2 regions of the Oceanobacillus sp. AG genome follow, and region 2 is predicted to be linked to the other one. Evidence: a T-box and tRNA genes for the amino acid it is inferred to sense, from the RefSeq annotation. Region 2 holds a T-box; the other holds one or more tRNA genes.
What was found. The T-box of region 2 lies ahead of alaS (alanine--tRNA ligase). A T-box ahead of a tRNA ligase gene usually reads a tRNA of that ligase, here a tRNA-Ala.
Positions count from the first base shown of each region.

Region 1: it has a tRNA-Ala gene. The T-box ahead of alaS (alanine--tRNA ligase) is inferred to sense a tRNA for this amino acid. The anticodon was not compared.

Region 1 is NZ_WOWT01000024.1:233-10,397, reverse strand. Features, by position in the region: gene GN217_RS13145 (Lrp/AsnC family transcriptional regulator) at 1-376, opposite strand, end outside; gene GN217_RS13140 (YkvI family membrane protein) at 754-1,674, shown strand; gene speB (agmatinase) at 1,698-2,678, shown strand; gene GN217_RS13130 (DUF5067 domain-containing protein) at 3,018-3,623, opposite strand; gene GN217_RS13125 (DUF4145 domain-containing protein) at 4,466-5,635, opposite strand; gene GN217_RS13120 (hypothetical protein) at 5,971-6,189, opposite strand; gene GN217_RS13115 (Rpn family recombination-promoting nuclease/putative transposase) at 6,599-7,747, shown strand; tRNA gene GN217_RS13110 (tRNA-Ala) at 7,803-7,875, opposite strand; tRNA gene GN217_RS13105 (tRNA-Arg) at 7,944-8,017, opposite strand; tRNA gene GN217_RS13100 (tRNA-Ile) at 8,084-8,157, opposite strand; tRNA gene GN217_RS13095 (tRNA-Gly) at 8,171-8,241, opposite strand; tRNA gene GN217_RS13090 (tRNA-Ser) at 8,252-8,344, opposite strand; tRNA gene GN217_RS13085 (tRNA-Ile) at 8,376-8,449, opposite strand; tRNA gene GN217_RS13080 (tRNA-Arg) at 8,550-8,626, opposite strand; tRNA gene GN217_RS13075 (tRNA-Lys) at 8,723-8,795, opposite strand; tRNA gene GN217_RS13070 (tRNA-Phe) at 9,149-9,221, opposite strand; tRNA gene GN217_RS13065 (tRNA-Asp) at 9,421-9,497, opposite strand; tRNA gene GN217_RS13060 (tRNA-Met) at 9,578-9,654, opposite strand; tRNA gene GN217_RS13055 (tRNA-Val) at 9,815-9,890, opposite strand; tRNA gene GN217_RS13050 (tRNA-Glu) at 9,961-10,035, opposite strand; rRNA gene rrf (5S ribosomal RNA) at 10,141-10,165, opposite strand, start outside.
Region 2 is NZ_WOWT01000013.1:6,051-16,215, reverse strand. Features, by position in the region: gene mnmA (tRNA 2-thiouridine(34) synthase MnmA) at 1-344, shown strand, start outside; gene GN217_RS08505 (tetratricopeptide repeat protein) at 360-1,022, shown strand; gene recD2 (SF1B family DNA helicase RecD2) at 1,681-3,993, shown strand; gene GN217_RS08495 (hypothetical protein) at 4,061-4,267, shown strand; gene GN217_RS08490 (AI-2E family transporter) at 4,289-5,368, shown strand; T-box leader at 5,414-5,616, shown strand; gene alaS (alanine--tRNA ligase) at 5,686-8,331, shown strand; gene GN217_RS08480 (IreB family regulatory phosphoprotein) at 8,415-8,681, shown strand; gene ruvX (Holliday junction resolvase RuvX) at 8,682-9,095, shown strand; gene GN217_RS08470 (DUF1292 domain-containing protein) at 9,110-9,400, shown strand; gene mltG (endolytic transglycosylase MltG) at 9,552-10,165, shown strand, end outside.

The sequences.
Region 1 (10,165 bases), on a different contig from region 2:
TTTTTCCGTAGGGTAAAAGACTTTCCACCAATCGGGTGAGTTCCCCAATATCATATAGAGCCGCTTTGATGTAATAATGAACATGGCCTGTAGCTCGATGGCATTCGATCACAGCGGGTTCACTTGCAAGCTTTTCTTCAATTTTATTTAGAGGTTCCAGTATATCGCTTAATTCAATGATAACTAACAATTTCCGCCCGATTGCTTCAGGTGATATCAAGGCAGTATAGCCTTCTATCATACCTTTTTCTTCCAAGCGCTTCACTCTTTCGGCCACACTAGGACGACTAAGTGCCATTCTCTCCGACAGTTTACTTATTGAAATTCGCCCGTCCTCTTGCAGTAATGTTATCAGTTTGATATCTAATTCATCCATCCTTAATCCTCCTTTTTCAATATGATAAGTATATTAGTATATTTTTATTCAATTAGAAGGTTCTTTTAATTGAATTAATTCACTTTTGTATATAATAATTTAAAATTTCTACTATTATTATATGTAATATAATCTTGTTTGAAAAGGGATAAAAATTTTAAAAAGGAGGCAAGCTTTTTTGTAGTGGTCAAACAAGTGAAAAAAAATGAAAAAGAGGAGACATGATGAATAACACATTAAGAATCATTATTTTAGCAGGTACCTTCGTGTCATTTATATTGGGCGCTGGTACGGCGACGGGCTAAGAGATTCTGCAATTTTTCGTTTCATTCGGCTACTTAGGTATAGGTGCTATTATAATAGCTGCTGTTATCCATATGTGGTTCGGAGCCTATGCGATGGACACGGGACTGCGTTTACAGGCGAAAGATTCAAAAGAAGTCTTTATATATTTTTGTGGAAAATACCTAGGAATATTCTTCTATTGGTTTGCCCAGTTATTCATACTAGTCGTATTTGTCGTCATGATTTCTGGTGCAGGTGCAACCGTTTCGGAACACTTTGGGGTAGGTGTCGTTCCCGGACGTGCCTTAATGGCTATCCTTGTTATGATTACAGCTTTATTACGTTTAGACACCATCGTAAAGATTTTGGGAATAGCGGGACCTATTATCGTAATCTTTGCAATTGTAGTAGGAGCAGGGAATTTTAATGTAGAAGGATTTGGACAAGCTGGAGATATCCTTAATAACATTCAAATTTCAACCGCAACAAATCACTGGTGGCAATCTGGCTTTGTTTATTCTTCTTTTGTTCTCCTAGTTGCCCTTCCTTTTTTAGCGAATGTAGGGAAAGAAGAAACAAGCAGAAAAAATGTCATCTTGGGAGGTACTCTTGGTGGATTGATTATGCTTATCGGGGTTTTTGCAATCTATATTGGCATCTTGTCCAACGTCGAAGAAACACATACGATGGATATTCCAACCTTGTTCTTAGCAAATCAAATCAGTCCTTCGCTTTCTCTAGTCTTTTCTATCATTCTATTGATTGCGATATATACCACTGCAGTAGGTATGTTGTGGACCGTCGCTGTACAATTTTCAAAAGGCGACACGAAGAAATATAGACTTATTACCATTGGATTAACAATTGTCGGATTTTTCGGTGGATTATTACCGTTTGCCAAAATTATTGATTTGGTTTACCCAATCGTCGGCTATATCGGTCTAATATTAATTGCAGGTATGCTCTATCGGCAATTCATCAATAAAGGAAACATTGATAAACAAAAATTTTAAAAATAGAAAATGAGGGTTATAACATGAGTAAATACGCAAGAAAAGATAATTATACAAGAGTGAAATTGAACATGCCATTTACTGGTATTACGTCATTTAGAAAATATCCAATATGTACAAACCTAGATGAACTAGATGCAGATTTTGCAATCATCGGTGTACCAAATGATATGACAACCGCATGGCGCTCCGGCACTAGAATGGGACCAAGATCCATTCGCGAACAATCCTCTCTTTATGGATTCGGGGGAGGATATGACCACGAAAGAGATATTATCTATAGCGATGAAGGTTGGAAAATAGTCGATTGTGGTGATGTATCCATCATCAATGGCGATGTAGAACAGAGCCACGAAAATACCGAGGAAGCCATTCGGAAAATCATTGAAAAGGGAGCAATTCCTATTGTGTTGGGGGGAGACCATTCGATAACATCTCCAGTCGCTTTTGCACTAGACAAACACGAAAAAGTGAACGTCGTACAGATTGACGCCCACTTGGACTGGTTGAAAGAAGCTTCTGGCCAACGTTTCACACTCAGTAGCCCAATGAGACGGATGTCGGAAATGCCGCATATTAACAAAATGGCTCAACTAGGTATTCGCGGTGTTGGGAGCAGTCAGAAGGAAGATTTTGATGATGCAAGAGAATATGGCAGTTCGATTCTATCACCAAAACAAATTCGAAAAATGGGTATCGAGGAAGCATTGAAAGATATGCCTGAAGGTGAAAAGTATTATGTTACCCTTGATATTGACGGTTTGGATGCGTCCATCGCACCTGGTGCAGGATCCCCTTCCCCTGGCGGATTCTTCTATGACGAGGTCAGTGAAATCTTGGAAGTCGTTGCCAAAAAAGGTGATGTCATTGGCTTTGATTTAGTTGAGGTGAATCCTTTATATGACCCTACAGGAGTGACTTCTCAAATCGCAGCAAGACTTATCATCGATTTTATGAACTTCATTATTCATGAGAAAAATCTTAAGCAAGCTGAACAAAGTTAAGATTACAATAATCTACTAAGATTTGTATTTCAGAAAAGCAATCCTTGTGTGGATTGCTTTTTTGTGTTTTTATGTTGGTGCATATTTTACATTAAGAAAAGAATTATGTCTTAGCGTAGTCTCTAGAGACCCAGCCGTTTCTTTTTACACACATGGCTCCGAAAGTAGTGCTTCCACTGAAATTTATTGTATTTCTGATGCTGCTAAGTCCATTAATCTAGATATCTCATGAATGCTTAATATTTCTTATTATGATTCCATATAAAGTCAACTTGTTGCGAATGTTAAGCTAAAAATTATCTTGTTACTCGTTTTTTTTATTGAGATAACTTTTAAAAATTATTCTAATGTTGATAAATCAATTTCTACTAAATAAGGGTTGCTTTCAAAAGACATAAGTTCATCTAATTCCAGCTCAAGCGGCTTGGACAAATCATCTATACCAACAATATCCTGTGCACCTTCAATTGATCCACCTGGTCTAACTTCTTTTTGCCCAATCGATAAATCCACATCGTCAACCATAAATACCTCGTCCGTTTCCACTCCATCTTGGAAACCTTTTAGCATGAAAGTCATGAAAGGCGAAGCTGATTCATCTGAATTATTGACCCAATCATATTCAATAATTAAAGCATCTTTTCCATCATAATCTACACCAAGGCTATAACTTTGAATAGTCATTTCGTATTCTCCCACATTGATTGGTTCGCCAAGGACAATCTCATTTCCTGATGATTCTTCAACTTCCACTTCTTCTTCCTGCTCTTCCTCTGCTTCTTCTATTTCTTCATTTTGTGCAACATCATTTGTTTCTGGTTCTGCATTTTCCTCTTGTTGACCTGATTCATTATTAGTATCTCCACAGGCTGATAAGACTAAAAGACCTGCAATCAATAAACCTAACCACTTTTTACTCACTTTTCTACCTCCATATGTATTCATTGTTTGTAAATATATTATTTTCCATTCTTTTATTCGATATAGATAGCCTACTTAACTTAACGCTCCTACAGTTGATATAACTTACTATTTTTCCTCCATCTAAGGTTTCTTTATAAACCTCCTAAAGTATTAGACTACAAAATGGCATCGCCCCCCCTTAGCAATCACTCCCTATAATATCATTTTACCAGTCATTTAAGCACAGTTCCTTATAACTATTATACTGTTATAATACGGATATTCAATAGGAATTGAAAACAACATTCGAATAATAACCAAATTTTAGTGGTTTTTTGAATCCTATCATCAAATAGATTGGATATTATTACAAAGGACGGAGGTACAGGTCCGTTGTTTGAATTACCTTGTTAATAAGATGACGAACAACCTGTCCCTATGTCCTTCCATAATGAAAATAGATCGATTGTTCTGTTCAATCCATTACTCAAATAAGTCTTATGCTATAATCTATACAGCAACTACATAAGTTTAGTGGGCGGTTAATCATCTTCCTATAGAAGGGAGGTGGTGGGATGACGACGTATGGAGCATTAAATCTAGTTGGCAACAAGAATTAACAATAATAATAGTAAAAAAAATATGCATAGGCCATAATAAGAAAGTAGCTTGATTCAACAAATAACATAAGAACGTTAAACGTCTCTCTATTCATAATAATTTCCTTTCAGTATATCGTTTAAATAGCAGAATCGTACGCTCTTCCACTTACACAGTTTAGTTTACATTCCCTATCTTGGAGTAATACTTTTTTTGACAAGGTACTTCAGTCATTTAATCAACTTTTATAATTTTGGCAGTTCCATTATAATTACCAATAGTGTCTACACCAACTCTTTCACCAAATTCCCCTGCATCTCCTCAAGCTGTCCAAAAAAACTCTCCACCCTACTCTTCCCAACTCTCCGATATTTCCCAAGAATTAGCAACTCCTTCGGCAAATCCCGAACCTTATCAATCCCATCCTGATTTAATTGCTTAATCAACCCAGGCATACCAGTAAAATTATCTACACTGATATCCACATTGCCCAAATCCTCCGTCACCACAATTTCACTAGACTTATAGAATAAGAACAACTCTCCTGGACGGCTGTTCATCAGCTTTTTCCTTCTAATTTCTTCCGCAACAAATTCTTTCAACTCTTTAAAGAATGTTTCAGAATGAGATTCAGTATAACGTGTTACCCTTAAATGGAAACCTTCCATTGAATGCGGCAGTTCACTCATTATTCTAGCTTGTTGCTCTCCACCTAGACGAACTAAAAACCGCTCCGACTCTTCAAAACGCTGTGGAAGTAGAAATGCATCACGCAAAAAGTAGGGGATATCGATGGAGTCATCTCCATAGTGAATCGTACGCACAGGAATAAATCCAGGCTCTTCATTGAAAGCCTCCTGCAATAAAAGCCTGGCCTTCCTCTTCTTCGGTTCCTCTGTTCTATCTTCTGCAGTCATCTCATTTCCTACAGATTCGACATCTTTCGGTTTCTCATGCGCAAGCGATTCCTTCAACAGATCTTCAATTTTCTTAAAACGCAATGCCATCTCTTCTAATCCATAGGAATGCTCCTGTTTCATGATTGGATCCACATAATCTGGAACTACAATCGTATACGATTCATACACTTCCACGAACCATTTCACAATCGTATGAATATGCTCCCAAGATGTGAGCGACTCCGAGAACCTGAATTGTCGTGTGTCATGTGCTGCCACGTTCCCTAATTTCCGAACCTCATGGAATGCATGTTTCACTTCTTCATTCAGCAACCCTTTATCATCCAAATTTTGAATCCGGGTTTTAATCGTTAAATACGGCTCATTGGGCATATTTTCGTGGATCATTACTTTTTCAAGCAATACTTCGATAAACGTTCTACTATGTGTCAACATCGAGCGAGGACTGTGATAGATAGCCTTTTCCAGTTCATCCAACGTCCTTGCCAATTCTTCTGATATATCCTCTAGAAACTGATAAAAATAACTTCCCATTTTCTGTTCTCCCTTGATGTAAATCTTAAAACAAATTGCTGATATGTATGTATTTATAGATAGAAAAATTTAATTTTGTGAGGTGTGTATTACTACCTATATCTTACCAGATTTGTTGCTTTCCAGCGAACAAATCTTCGTATAGGTAAAGTTGATCTATATTGTCATTTCAAACATGTACACGCTACATTAAAAATCCATGCAAGCACAAGGCTGCATGGAGTTCAAGGAAAGGTATCTTGAAGAATTGAATTCCGTAAAACAAAAAGAAGTACTTGAAGAAGACTTACGTGCCCTCCAGCTTGAAGGTTTTTTGGAATAACTTCAAGTTATATTCATAGATGCTTTTTTAATTTCTCTAACTCTTCCATTGTTAATTTTGTTACTTTAGAGATGAATTCTAAACTGGCTCCTTCTTTTATCATTTCCATTGCCACTTGCTTAACTCCTTCAACTCTACCTTCTTTTCTCCCTAACTCCTTCCCTTTCTCCTCATACGAAATTGGAATTTCCAATATTTTTTCAGCCTCTGGTAACTCCCTAATTTCCTTCATCAACTTTTCCTCCTCGTCTTCTGATAGTTTTAAATATGTTTCAAAGAAGCCATAAAAATGTGTGGATGAGTTTTTTATGAAGCTGATCATGTTTTGTGTAAGTCGACGTTTTTTCTCTAATAACTAGGGGCATTACCAAGATATCCCGTCCTTTTAAGATATTATGGTGAGGTGTCTAGAAGGTAATATTCTTCATCTATCTTAGCACATTTGTTCGGTCGTTTCAATGAAGTGTGAAAAACTATTATTCACGTATATGGTAACTTAAAAGTGAGCCACCATAACAATTACACATCTTCATACTCCAAGGAATGATAAAAAACAACTAAATCTTATATAAATATTTGGTATACTTACAGTAGAAATACTTCAAAGAAACTACCCTCAAAATTTAATAAGGAGTATCAATATGCCACGAAATATTCCCTCTGAAATTTATACCACTGTTCCCCCAGTCATAATGGAAGTAAAGGAGAAGGACAAAGAACGCGTTCGACCAAAGCCAAACAGAAAACGTTCGGATACTGCTTTACTCAAACGGATACCCTTGAACAAATTAATGGATCTAAAAGTTGATTATGCTTTTAAACAGTTATTTGGTACAGAAAAGAATAAACAAATCACTGTAGTATTTTTAAATGCAATTTTGCAAAAAACGAATCGCAACTCTATTAAAGACATCATTTTTATAAATGTAGAAGAAGTAGAGGAATATGACGGTGACAAGCAGTCACGATTAGATATAATCGTTGAAACTGAAACTGGTGAACGAATCAATGTGGAAATCCAGTTCACGGATCAGCATAATATGATTAACCGCTCGATTTATTATTGGTCAGGTATCTATCGCCGGCAAATGAAAAAGAGTATGGCTTATAAGGAACTAAGACCAGTCATTGCCATTAATATCATGAACTTCAATTACTTGATGCAAACGGATCGATTCCACACCACGTATCACCTGTACGAAGATGAAGAAAAGTTCAAGCTGACCGAGTTGATGGAATTTCATTTTATAGAAATACCTAAACTCATCCAGGCGTGGAAAAAAGAGCAGCTTGACCCTTGGAATGATATACTAGCAAGATGGTTATTACTTTTAGGAATTGTTGACAGGAAGAATAAAAAGGTTTATGATGACATTTTTCAAAAATTGGAGGAGATTGCAATGAACGATAAATCATTAGAGTCTGCCTTTAAAAATTGGGAAGAATTAAGTATGAATGATAAGGAGTACGCTGCTTATGAAGCAAGGCTAAAATATATTTTAGATGAAGAAGCTGCTAAACGAGAAATGGAACTGCGATTGAAAGAAGGACTCGAGGAAGGTAGAAAACGCATAATGAAGGAGGGATTAGAACAAGGGCTAGAACAAGGGCTCCAACAAGGTATAAAGCAAGGTTTATATGAAGGTTTAGAGCAAGGTAAAAAAATTGCTAACGAAACAACTGCACGACGCCTTCTAAGTAGCGGTATGGCGGTTGAAGAAGTAGCGAATTTTACAGAATTAACAGTATCACGTGTTGTAGAAATTAAACGTGAATTGAAAAAGAAATAATTACCACAAAAAAGGACTACAATTAGCTAATAAGCTAACTGTAGTCCTGCTTAGATGGAGCCTAGCGGGATCGAACCGCTGACCTCCTGCGTGCAAGGCAGGCGCTCTCCCAGCTGAGCTAAGGCCCCAAGATAAAATATATGTAAAATAGTTGGCTATTCTAGTCCTAAGCTGCTAAATAATAATGAATGGCTCATGCGCCCTAGAGAATTCGAACCTCTGACCTACAGCTTAGAAGGCTGTTGCTCTATCCAGCTGAGCTAAGAGCGCAACATAAACAATATATTTTCCTACAAAACTATGTATTGCCTATCCCAGAAACAAGTGTTTTTCTAATGGGCCTGAGTGGACTCGAACCACCGACCTCACGCTTATCAGGCGTGCGCTCTAACCAGCTGAGCTACAGGCCCATCATGAAATAAGAGCGGGTGAAGGGAATCGAACCCTCATCATCAGCTTGGAAGGCTGAGGTTTTACCACTAAACTACACCCGCATATGTAAAATGGAGGAGGTAGAGGGATTCGAACCCCCGCGCGGTTTGACCCGCCTGTCGGTTTTCAAGACCGATCCCTTCAGCCGGACTTGGGTATACCTCCGAACTATATGATGCTTCTTTAGATGAACCGATGGACCCTGCAGGACTCGAACCTGCGACCGATCGGTTATGAGCCGATAGCTCTAACCAACTGAGCTAAGGGTCCAGTATTTATGGGGTGACCGGTGGGAGTTGAATTCACTACCTCACTGGTATTTTTTATGCCCGTCATCTCTGAGCTGCTTTCACGCAATCAAATATGTATATGGCGCGCCCGAGAGGAGTCGAACCCCTAACCTTTTGATCCGTAGTCAAACGCTCTATCCAATTGAGCTACGGGCGCTTTATATGGTTCTGGGGTTCAGTCGGAACCAGACTCCGCGAAGGTTTAGAGATCCTCTGCAACTAGCGACTCCCGCCAAAACCGTGATTCAATTGATGAGCCATACAGGATTCGAACCTGTGACCCTCTGATTAAAAGTCAGATGCTCTACCGACTGAGCTAATGGCTCGCGTTGTAAGTTTGGTGCTGGTTTTATTATATGAGCTTGGAGTTTGAAAGCTCGTCGTGTTGCAAGCTTATTCGGCGATGCGTACACTCCTCGCAGGCCGCCTCAGAGAAGTTCACTCAAGGATGTAATTCGCGGCGTGCTCTACCGACTGAGCTAATGGCTCGTGTTGTAAGTTTGGTGCTGGTTTTATTATGTGAGCTTGGAGTTTGAAAGCTCGTCGTGTTCCAAGATTATTCGACGATGCGTACACTCCTCGTAGGCCGCCTCGGAGAAGTACATGCAAGGATGTAATTCGCATGCTCTACCAATTGAGCTAGGCCAACGTATATTATGTAGTGCTGCTTTTAAAAAAGTGGCTCGGGACGGAATCGAACCGCCGACACACGGATTTTCAGTCCGTTGCTCTACCAACTGAGCTACCGAGCCATGGAATATTACTGATTTTAATTAGCCTCTCGCTTCGGGTTCTGTTTCGAAGCATGTTCAAAGATGTTGTTGCTCGTCGTGTTGCAAGCTTATTCGGCGAAGTTGCACTCCTCGCATAGCTACAATGAAGTAATTCGAAGAAGTTTACGCTATGCTCTACCGACTGAGCTACCGAGCCATAATAATTCATTTATAATAGTGGCGGTCCGGACGGGACTCGAACCCGCGACCTCCTGCGTGACAGGCAGGCATTCTAACCAACTGAACTACCGGACCTTAATTGTATTTTTAAAAACATTAATGTTATTTGGTTGCACTTTCTAAGTACCACCGATTCAACTAGCATTAATATTTTTTGGTTGCGGGGGCAGGATTTGAACCTGCGACCTTTGGGTTATGAGCCCAACGAGCTACCGGACTGCTCCACCCCGCGATAATAAGAAATATGCAAGTTTTGTTCATGCATAATAATAGAATAAGGACTGTTCATCGTGTTTCGAGATAATTCGGGGAAGCTTACACTTCTCACAAAGCCTATTCAGAGGTGTTTCGGCTTTGCTCCACTCCGTGATCGTAAAAATACATATAAATAATGGTGGAGGATGCAGGACTTGAACCTGCGACCCCCTGCTTGTAAGGCAGGTGCTCTCCCAACTGAGCTAATCCTCCGAAGCATCGGACATGCTAGTACATGTGTTGCAATAGGACGTTGCATATTTAATATGCCTTCCTAAAAAAATGGTGACCCGTACGGGATTCGAACCCGTGTTACCGCCGTGAAAGGGCGGTGTCTTAACCGCTTGACCAACGGGCCAATTAAGTTTTGGAAATAATTAGCTCCACACACAAAGTTTATAGCTGATTAACAGCCAATTGCCCAACCATTAAGGTGTAGTGAGGCGATTTAAAACAAAAAAATGCCTGGCGGCGTCCTACTCTCGCAG
Region 2 (10,165 bases):
TTGTCGGCAAAAACTTGGAAGAAAATGTTTTATATGTAGAACAAAGCTATGGAAATGAATATTTATATTCGGATTCATTAATCGCAACTGATCTGAATTGGATCAATCCGGAAGAAATTAAGAGTTCGTTTTCCTGTACTGCCAAGTTTAGATATCGCCAAAAAGATAGCAAGGTTAATGTCACCATACTTGAGGACGGAAAAGTCCATGTTGAATTTGCAGAACCACAGCGAGCAATTACACCAGGCCAGGCAGTTGTATTTTATGACGGTGAAGTATGTCTTGGTGGAGGAACGATTGATAAAGTAATTAAAAATGAACAACATCTTGATTATGTAGGTTGAGTTAGGGGATTATTCATGGATAAGAATAGAGAAGCAATCCAGATGATGCAGGAAGGGAAATATGAAGAAGCTGCAAAGTTATTTAATGAATTGATTGAGGAGAACCCAAATGAACCATTGGGCTATATTAATTTTGGAAATCTCTTAGTAGAACTTCAGGAAGCGGAACGGGCGGAGCGGTTCTTTTTGAAAGCAATCCGTTTGGACGACACAGCTGCCACTGCTTATTATGGACTAGGCAATCTATATTTTGAACAGGAACAATTTGAGAAAGCGAACAACTATTTTCAGCAAGCACTTGATAAAGGACTCGAGGATGCTCATTTATATTATTTAATCGGTCTTTCTTTACAGTACCAGGAACAATTTAAATTAGCATTACCTTATTTATTACGAGCGACGGAGCTGGCTGAGGATGAAATTAATTACCGTTTCCAATACGGTCTTTCGCTCGCCCAAGCGGAACTTGTCGATGAGGCGAAGACTGTCTTCCAAGAAGTGATTAAAATGGATGAGGCGCATAGCGATGCCCATTATAATTTAGGTGTCATCGCCGTATTCAACGAAGATGCCGAACAAGCCCTCAAGCATTTCAATCAAGCGCTAGAAGAGCAACCGGACCATTATTTAGCTGCGAACGGAAAGAAACAAGTGGAACAGTTTTTGGAAAATCAATAATCAACATTAGCACGTAAAAAATCAAAGCAGTTCAATCTTATCAAGCACGGATAGTCAGCGATGAATATGACTAGACATGATTTTTAACAGATAGATGAACTTCTGCATTCATTCAGCGTAAGTGTCTTTGTTCGTACCTTTAGTTTAGAACTCTAATCGCCGTTCAGTTGCCCGGCGGACGGATGCTTTCCACGGGCACGGCCTCAGCCTCCTCGGAAGAAAACCGCTTCCTGCGGGGTCCTCGGACTCGTGCTTTTCCCGTTGGAGTCACCGTCCGCCGGGCAACTGAACTGGTCTAAAGGATTATTTTAAAAAGAAATTATTCCGTTATAAGGATTATACTTCTGGAATATTAAACGGTAATCCAAATCACGCCTTTCCTCGGAGCAGTCCAGACACCTCGAGACTCCTGCGGGAGGATAGGCTTGGTGAGACCCCGCAGCAGGCTTGCCTGCGAGGAGGCTTACCAGCCGCCCGCGGAAAGCGAGAGGTGTCTGGACTGCGGACCTCCAGGAGAAAGCTGTACTTACGCTGAATGAAAGTAATATGCAGATTCTTGGTGAGTGGATTGCGGGTTTTCTTGAATTTTTAAGGTTTAGCTAACTGTTTCAGGCGGCGAAAGTTGAGTCAATAAAGAACGAAACGAGCGTGTTTAAGTATGGAAGATAAGCAACGAAATGAAAGAGGATATATTCGCGGCAGACTTCTTTATACAATTTTTCACAATGAAGATGAGAATTTTGCAATCATAAAAGTTAAAATAGAGGATACGAACGAAGATTATGAAGAGAAAGAGATTGTTGCTAAAGGTTACTTCTCTCATTTGACAGAAGAGCATTCTTATTATTTTCACGGTGTCTTTGAACATCATCAAAAGTTCGGTATCCAGTACCGCGTCGAATCCTATCAAACCTATATCCCTGATACGAAGGAAGGCTTGATTTCTTATTTGTCCAGTGACTTGTTTTATGCAATTGGTGAAAAAACAGCTACTCGGATTGTTGATAAATTAGGAATGAATGCCATCTCCCATATTTTAGAAGACCCGGAATGCTTGGACGGAATTCCGGGTCTTAAAAAACAAACAAGAGAACAATTACATAAAAGTTTAGAAGAACATCAAGGCTTTGAACGGGTTGCAATCACGCTTTCGAGCTACCAGATCAGTCTTAAAATGGCCCAGCGAATTTATCAGCGATATAAGGAAGAAGCTATTCATAAGTTATATGATGATCCATATCAATTTGTTTTTGACATTGAAGGCTTCGGTTTCCAGTCAGCTGACCAGATTGCACGAATGAACGGACTATCTATGGACCACCCGAACCGGATTGGCGCGGGCTGTATTTTTGTACTGCAAAAAAGTATTCAAGATGGCCATGTCTTCTTACCATATGACCAATGTGTGCGAGAAATGATTCAAGTACTAGGCTTCGAACTGACTGAACAGATCATTCAGGAACGGTTGGAGCAATTGAATACCGAGAAGAAAATTATTATTAGTGAAGGAAATATTTATCTGCCTTCTTTATACTATGCGGAAGACGGTTTTGCCGCCCATATTAGTAGAATTATGAATAAAAAAATTGAAAGTGAAACAACGTTAGCTGAATTAATGAAGATAACTGGGGAAATTGAAGAAGAAGAAATTCTAAGCTACGGGAAGGAACAATTTGATGCAATCGAAAAAGCATTACAATCAAAGGTAATGATTCTAACTGGCGGGCCTGGCACAGGGAAAACAACGGTAATTAAAGGAATTGTGAAGGCTTATGCAACGATTCATGATCATTCCCTTAATATTGATGATTATGAGAAAAAATCAGATTTTCCATTTGTGCTTACAGCTCCGACTGGCCGGGCTGCTAAACGATTAAAAGAGTCTACTGGCCTACCATCCTCGACCATCCACCGGTTGCTTGGTTGGGACGGGAAAGATGGATTTGAAAAAAATGAACAAGAACGCCTATCAGGGAAATTTCTAATTGTTGATGAATTTTCGATGGTCGATACTTGGCTTGCCAATCATTTGTTTAAAGCAATTCCAGATGATATGCAAGTGCTGTTAGTTGGGGACGAAGATCAGTTACCATCTGTCGGTCCTGGCCAAGTACTTTCTGATTTGCTTTCCAGTGGTAAAATACCGATTGTGAGACTGCATGAAGTATACCGGCAAAAAGAAGGTTCTAAGATTATTGAACTTGCCCATGAAATAAAAAATAACGAGATAACAGATGCATCGCTTCAAAAAGCGAATGATTTCAGTTTCATCCCGGCAAGTAATCGACAAATTGTAGAAGCAATTACGATTATCTTCAAGCATGCGCTGGAAAAAGGAATCGATACAAATGCTATTCAAGTACTTGCCCCTATTTATAAAACGGAGGCTGGAATTAATCGCATCAATGAGGAAATCCAACAACTTCTAAACCCGAAGACAGATAAAACACGGGAAATGAAAGTAATGGATGTAAGTTACCGAGTAGGGGATAGGGTAATCCAATTAGTCAACCAACCGGAAGACGGTGTATTCAACGGAGATATTGGAGAGATTGTCGCGATCTTTTTCGCAAAAGAAAATAAAGAGAAGAAAGAACAAATTGTCATAGCTTTTGAAGAAAAAGAAATTGTCTATGAGCGGCAGGATTTCGGGAATTTCATGCATGCTTATTGTATCTCCATCCATAAATCTCAAGGTAGTGAGTTTCCGATTATCATTTTACCAGTCATTTCATCGTACCATCGGATGCTTCGGAAAAATTTATTATATACAGCGATAACAAGAAGTAAAGAATCCCTTATTATTTGTGGGGATATGTCAGCATTCTTGCGGGGAGTTACGACGATGGACACGAATCAGCGCTACACATCCTTAATTGAACGGCTAGAGAGCAGGCTAGAGGAAGAACAAGAACTGCCAAATTCTATCTCAGATGAAGAAAAAGAACTGAATCCTTATGATTTTATGTAAATAGAAGTATATTCATTTTCTCTTTCGGTTAGGCTATAAATAGAAATTATAGCTAGGAGATGATGAAATGATGCAATGTCCAAATTGTAAAGGGAAAAATCTTGGAAAAATAGGGATCCAATTATATTATTGCTGGTCTTGTTATTTGGAACTAGTAGTCAAAAAGGATAAATTTCATATTCACCAAATCGAAGTCGACGGTAGTGTAAGCCCGCTTAATGATTTGTTTTCAGAAGAAGAGAGAACAATTACGGAAGATAAGTTACTGTCGTGACGAGAGCAAACATAGCACGAGGTGTTGCAGTTGCTTGAATGGTGGAATAGAAAAAAACTATTATATTTCTTTTTAATAGGAATCCTGATTTTAATATTTTCATTTTTGTTATGGATTACCTTACCCTATTTCAGGGAGGTTTTTTCCTTTTTGTGGAAACTTTTTTTACCGTTTATCATTGCGGGATTTATCGCTTATTTACTGTATCCGATTATAGAATTTCTAGACCGGCAACAGATTCATAAGGGGCTAGCCGTGATGATAATTTATATACTGTTTTTCGGTGGGATTGCTTTTTTATTTTATCGCGTTTATCCGATCGTTATTCAGCAAATGAACGATTTAATTGAAAATATTCCGCAGTTTGTGAATATGTATGAATCATCGATTAATCATCTTTACACCTCTACATCCTTCCTGCCGGAGACCTTCCATGACAAGATTGATGAAGTCATTATTCGGCTGGAAAATCTGTCGGATCATCTCGTATCCCGCTTAGTCGACGGGTTTACTCATCTAATTGATATGATTCTAATGGTCACCGTTATTCCCGTCCTCGTCTTTTATTATATAAAGGATTACCATCTGCTGAAACAATTTCTAAAGAGGTTTATCCCGCCTCGGCTCCATTCAAGGATGCAACTGATGGTCGAGAAAATCGATGAAGGTCTTGGTGGGTATTTGCGAGGCTTGTTTTTTGTCAGCTTGTTTGTGACATTGCTTACATTCCTTGCTTTTAAATTTTTACAAGTACCTTATGCGCTTTTACTTGCAATCGTAATCGGACTCACCAATATTATCCCTTATTTCGGTCCGATAATCGGTGCGGTACCAGCCGTAATGATTGCTTATACTACTTCACCGCTTCTTGCTCTTTATGTAATTATTGCAATATTTGTTGTCCAGATGATAGATGGGAATTTCCTTTCGCCATTTATTATGGGAAAGAATATTCGAATTCACCCGGTGATGATTATATTTGCATTATTGTTAGGCGGACAGTTATTTGGAATTATTGGAATGATTATCGCTGTGCCATTAGTTGCTATTTTAAAAGTCGTTGTTAAACACTTACCGTATCTTTTACCTGGTGATAACTGATTGACAAGCGGTTAATATTTATCTATACTAACGCTAAATGAAGATTTAAAAATGATGAAAGTGCCGAGTACATGAAGCTCGTGTGACAGAAAGGGATTTTTAAGCTGAGAAAATCCTCACATCGAATCATGGAATGCTACACTTGAGTGCGGCTAATCCCCGTCGGTATCAAACCGTTAACATGCATAAGAGGTGAATAGGCAACAATTCACAAATAGGGTGGTACCGCGAACAATCTCGTCCCTGCATAAGCAGAGAGGAGATTTTTTTATGTTGAAAAATGGCCCCAACTTCAAATACAAGGAGGATAATAAAAGATGAAAAAATTTAATTCAGCTGAAGTTAGACAACTGTTTCTTGATTTCTTTAAAGAAAAAGGTCATACAGTAGAGCCAAGCGCACCGCTTGTTCCGAAAGACGATCCGAGTCTTTTATGGATCAACAGCGGGGTTGCCACATTAAAGAAATACTTTGATGGAAGAGTCATCCCGGATAATCCTCGAATCGTAAACGCACAGAAATCAATCCGAACGAACGATATTGAGAATGTCGGCTATACTGCTAGACACCACACATTCTTTGAAATGCTCGGTAATTTTTCCATCGGTGATTATTTCAAAAAAGAAGCAATCCACTGGGCATGGGAATTTTTAACGAGTGATAAATGGCTCGGATTCGACCCAGACGTCTTATCGGTTACGGTTCATCCGGAAGATGATGAGGCTTATGATATTTGGCTTAACGAAATTAAATTGCCGCCAGAACGAATCATTCGACTGGAAGAGAACTTCTGGGATATTGGGGAAGGTCCAAGTGGCCCGAATACGGAAATCTTTTATGACCGTGGCGAGAAGTACGGCAATGATCCGAATGATCCAGAGTTATTTCCAGGAGGAGAGAACAGCCGTTATCTTGAAATATGGAACCTGGTATTCTCCCAATTCAACCATAATGCGGACGATACGTACACTCCGCTACCAAAGAAGAATATTGATACTGGAATGGGTCTAGAACGTCTCATATCAATTATTCAGGACGTGCCGACAAACTTTGAAACGGACCTATTTATGCCAATAATTGAAAAGACAGAGCAAATCGCCCAAGTCAAATATGGAGCAAATGATAAACAAACAATTGCTTTTAAAGTCATCGCCGACCATATTCGTACGGTTAGCTTTGCGATAGCTGATGGTGCGCTTCCATCTAATGAAGGGCGGGGTTACGTCTTAAGAAGGCTGATTCGTCGAGCGATTCGCTTTTCCAAAGATATTGGCTTGGACAAACCATTTTTATATGAATTGGTCGATGTTGTCGGTGAAATTATGCAGGACTTTTATCCGCAAGTAATCGAACAGAAAGATCATATCGCAAAAATTATCCGTTCTGAAGAAGAACGATTCCATGAAACCTTAAACGACGGATTAGAGATATTATCTTCAATCATTAAAAGGGAAGAAAAGGCTGGAAATAAAGTATTTCCTGGAGAAGAAGTATTTAAATTATATGATACGTATGGTTTTCCAAAGGAACTTACAGCCGAGTATGTTGAAGAACATGGATTTACAATTGATGAGCACGGTTTTGAAACCGAAATGGAAAAACAGAAAGAAAGAGCAAGAAACGCAAGACAAAAGGTCGATTCGATGCAAGTACAAGACACGACATTAAGTGGCCTGGATTTGGAAGACACCTTTACCGGATATGACAAACTGGAAACGAAGACTACCGTTATAGCGATTATCCATGCCGGTGAAGAAGCACAAGTGGCAAAAGCAAATGATGAAGTATTCCTCTTCTTGAAAGAAACGCCATTTTACGCGGAGAGTGGTGGACAAGTTGGCGACAAAGGATGGATTTATACGGAGCATGCGTCAGCTTATGTAGAAGATGTTCAAAAATCACCACAAGGACTCCATATCCATAAAGTGATAGTGAAAAGCGGGGAAATTAGTAAAGGGGATGAAGTTCAGGCAATTGTCGAAAATGCCTTCCGTAACGCAGTTATTAAAAACCATACGGCAACCCACATACTGCACCAAGCATTAAAGGATGTGCTAGGTAATCATGTCAATCAAGCAGGTTCACTCGTCACCCCAGATCGTTTGCGTTTTGATTTCACTCATTTTTCCGCACTCAGTGAAGACGAACTTCGGAAAATCGAAGCGATTGTGAACGAAAAAATTTGGCAATCCATTGATCTTTCCATTGATTATCAGGAATTTGAAAAAGCGAAAGAAACAGGAGCAATGGCGTTATTCGGGGAAAAATATGGAGATATTGTCCGTGTTGTGCAAATCGGTGACTACAGTGTCGAGTTGTGTGGCGGCTGTCATGTACGTAACACTTCTGAAATCGGCCTGTTTAAACTCGTATCTGAAGGCGGGATCGGCGCTGGAACGAGAAGGATAGAAGCTGTCACAAGCAAGAAAGCTTTTGAGTTTTTAAACGGGAAAATGAAGATTCTAAAGCAGGTATCTAATCTAGTGAAGGCAAATGATGATCAGCAAATTACAGAAAGAGTACAATCATTACAACAAGAAGTAAGTAACCTGGAAAAGGAAAATGAATCTTTAAGTACAAAAATAGCAAACATTGAAGCATCTTCTATCTTGGAAAAAGTGGAAGATATCGCCGGTGTCCCGGTGCTAGCAGAGCACGTCAATGTAAAAGATATGAACCAGTTACGGAATATGGTCGATGATTTGAAACAAAAGCTGGATTCCGCAGTTATTTTACTGGCAACAGAAAATAACGGAAAAGTTCAGCTCGCGGCAGGAGTTTCCAAAGACTTTGTCGAAAAAGGTATACATGCAGGTAAATTAATAAAAGAAGCTGCTACCATTTGCGGTGGTGGCGGCGGAGGGCGACCGGACATGGCCCAGGCAGGGGGAAGTGATCCATCTAAAATTCAAGACGCCCTCACATCTGCACAAGCCTTTGTAAAGAAAACAATCAATCAGTAGTAATTTGTAACAATCCATGGAAAAGGTTATAATGAATTTTATAAAGATGGATCGTGCGCGAATACTTGGAATGAGGTGTCACAATGAGTTCAATTGATAAAACAATGAAGTTTAATTTTTCAGAGGAGCCGTATGATCGCGATATAAAAACAATCCTTTTTACTGTGCATGAAGCATTAAAGGAAAAAGGATACAATCCAATTAATCAGATTGTAGGTTATTTATTATCCGGTGACCCTGCTTATATCCCAAGGCATAAAGATGCGAGAAACCTAATTCGTAAAGTGGAACGCGATGAGGTAATTGAAGAATTAGTAAAATATTATTTAAAGGAAAATCAAAACAACTAAATGAAAATTATTGGACTAGATGTCGGATCGAAAACAATAGGAGTTGCTGTCAGTGATGCATTGGGCTGGACAGCACAAGGGCTAACAACGATTCATTGGAATGAGCTTGATCTCCATTCTGCAGACGATGAATTAAAAAAAATCATAGACGAACATGATATAGGGAAAGCTATCATTGGCTTACCAAAGAACATGAATGGTACAATCGGAGAGCGGGGAGAAGCTTCCCAGCGTTTTGCCGAACATTTTGGAGAAACGTTCCAATTGCCTTATGTTCTTTGGGACGAACGTTTAACGACTGCCGCTGCGGAACGAGTTTTATTGGAAGCAGATATGAGCAGAAAGAAACGGAAAAAAGTAATTGATAAGATGGCTGCAGTGTTTATATTACAGGGCTATCTGGATCAAAAATAAAAAGAGGTGACCTCATGAGTTTAGAAGAAAAAGAAAGAATTATCATCCCGGATGATAACGGAGAAGAGCATTTATTCGAGGTATTATTTACATTCGATGTCGATGATACAGACCAATCTTATATCGCCGTTGTACCTGTCGAACAAGCGGAAGACGAAGAAGTCGAAGTATATGCTTTCCGTTATGAGGAAAAAGAAAATGATGAGGAAGATCTCTCCCTGTTTCCGATTGAATCGGATGAGGAATGGGAAATTGTTGAAGAGATGCTCGCAACATTGGCGGAGGAAGACGAAGACGAAAAGTAAATTTTTTATTAAAGCTGATGTCTCCAAGAGACATCAGCTTTTCCCTGTGAAGTGAATTTTTATAGTGTTATGGATGAAATTAGGATTCACTTTATACTTTATTATTTTACATAATATAGTATAATATATCGAATAAGAGGGAGAGGAATACATGAGCAAAGGTAAATTCACCAAGCGCTTCAAAGAAAACCGTAATGCTCGTGGGGAAGAAGCGCGCACGGTCCGTAAGATAGTATCCATCGTCTTGCTAGTACTAATCATTATATTAGTCATAAGTGGACTGGCTGGTTATTTCTATGTGAAATCGGCTCTGGAACCGGTAGAAGCAGATAGTGAAGAAAAAGTCGAAGTTGAAATACCGATTGGTTCAACCAGTTCAACAATAGCGACGATATTAGAGGAAAATGGTATTATAAAAAATGGCCTTATTTTTCGTTTCTACATAAAATTGAAAAATGAATCAGATTTCCAAGCTGGTGTCTATACATTCAGCCCAGCGATGTCGATGGATGAAATCATCGAATCCCTAAAAAGCGGGAAAATTGTCCTGGAAACAGCGCATCGGGTCACAATTCCTGAAGGGCTCACCATCGAGCAGATTGCTGAAATCTATGCCGATCAATTCTCATTCACAAGCGAAGAGTTTTTGGAGAAAGTGAATGATGAAAAATATATCAAACAGTTAATAAAGGATTATCCACTTCTCCTTACCGACGATATATTAAATGAGGAGATTAGATATCCACTGGAAGGTTATTTATTTGC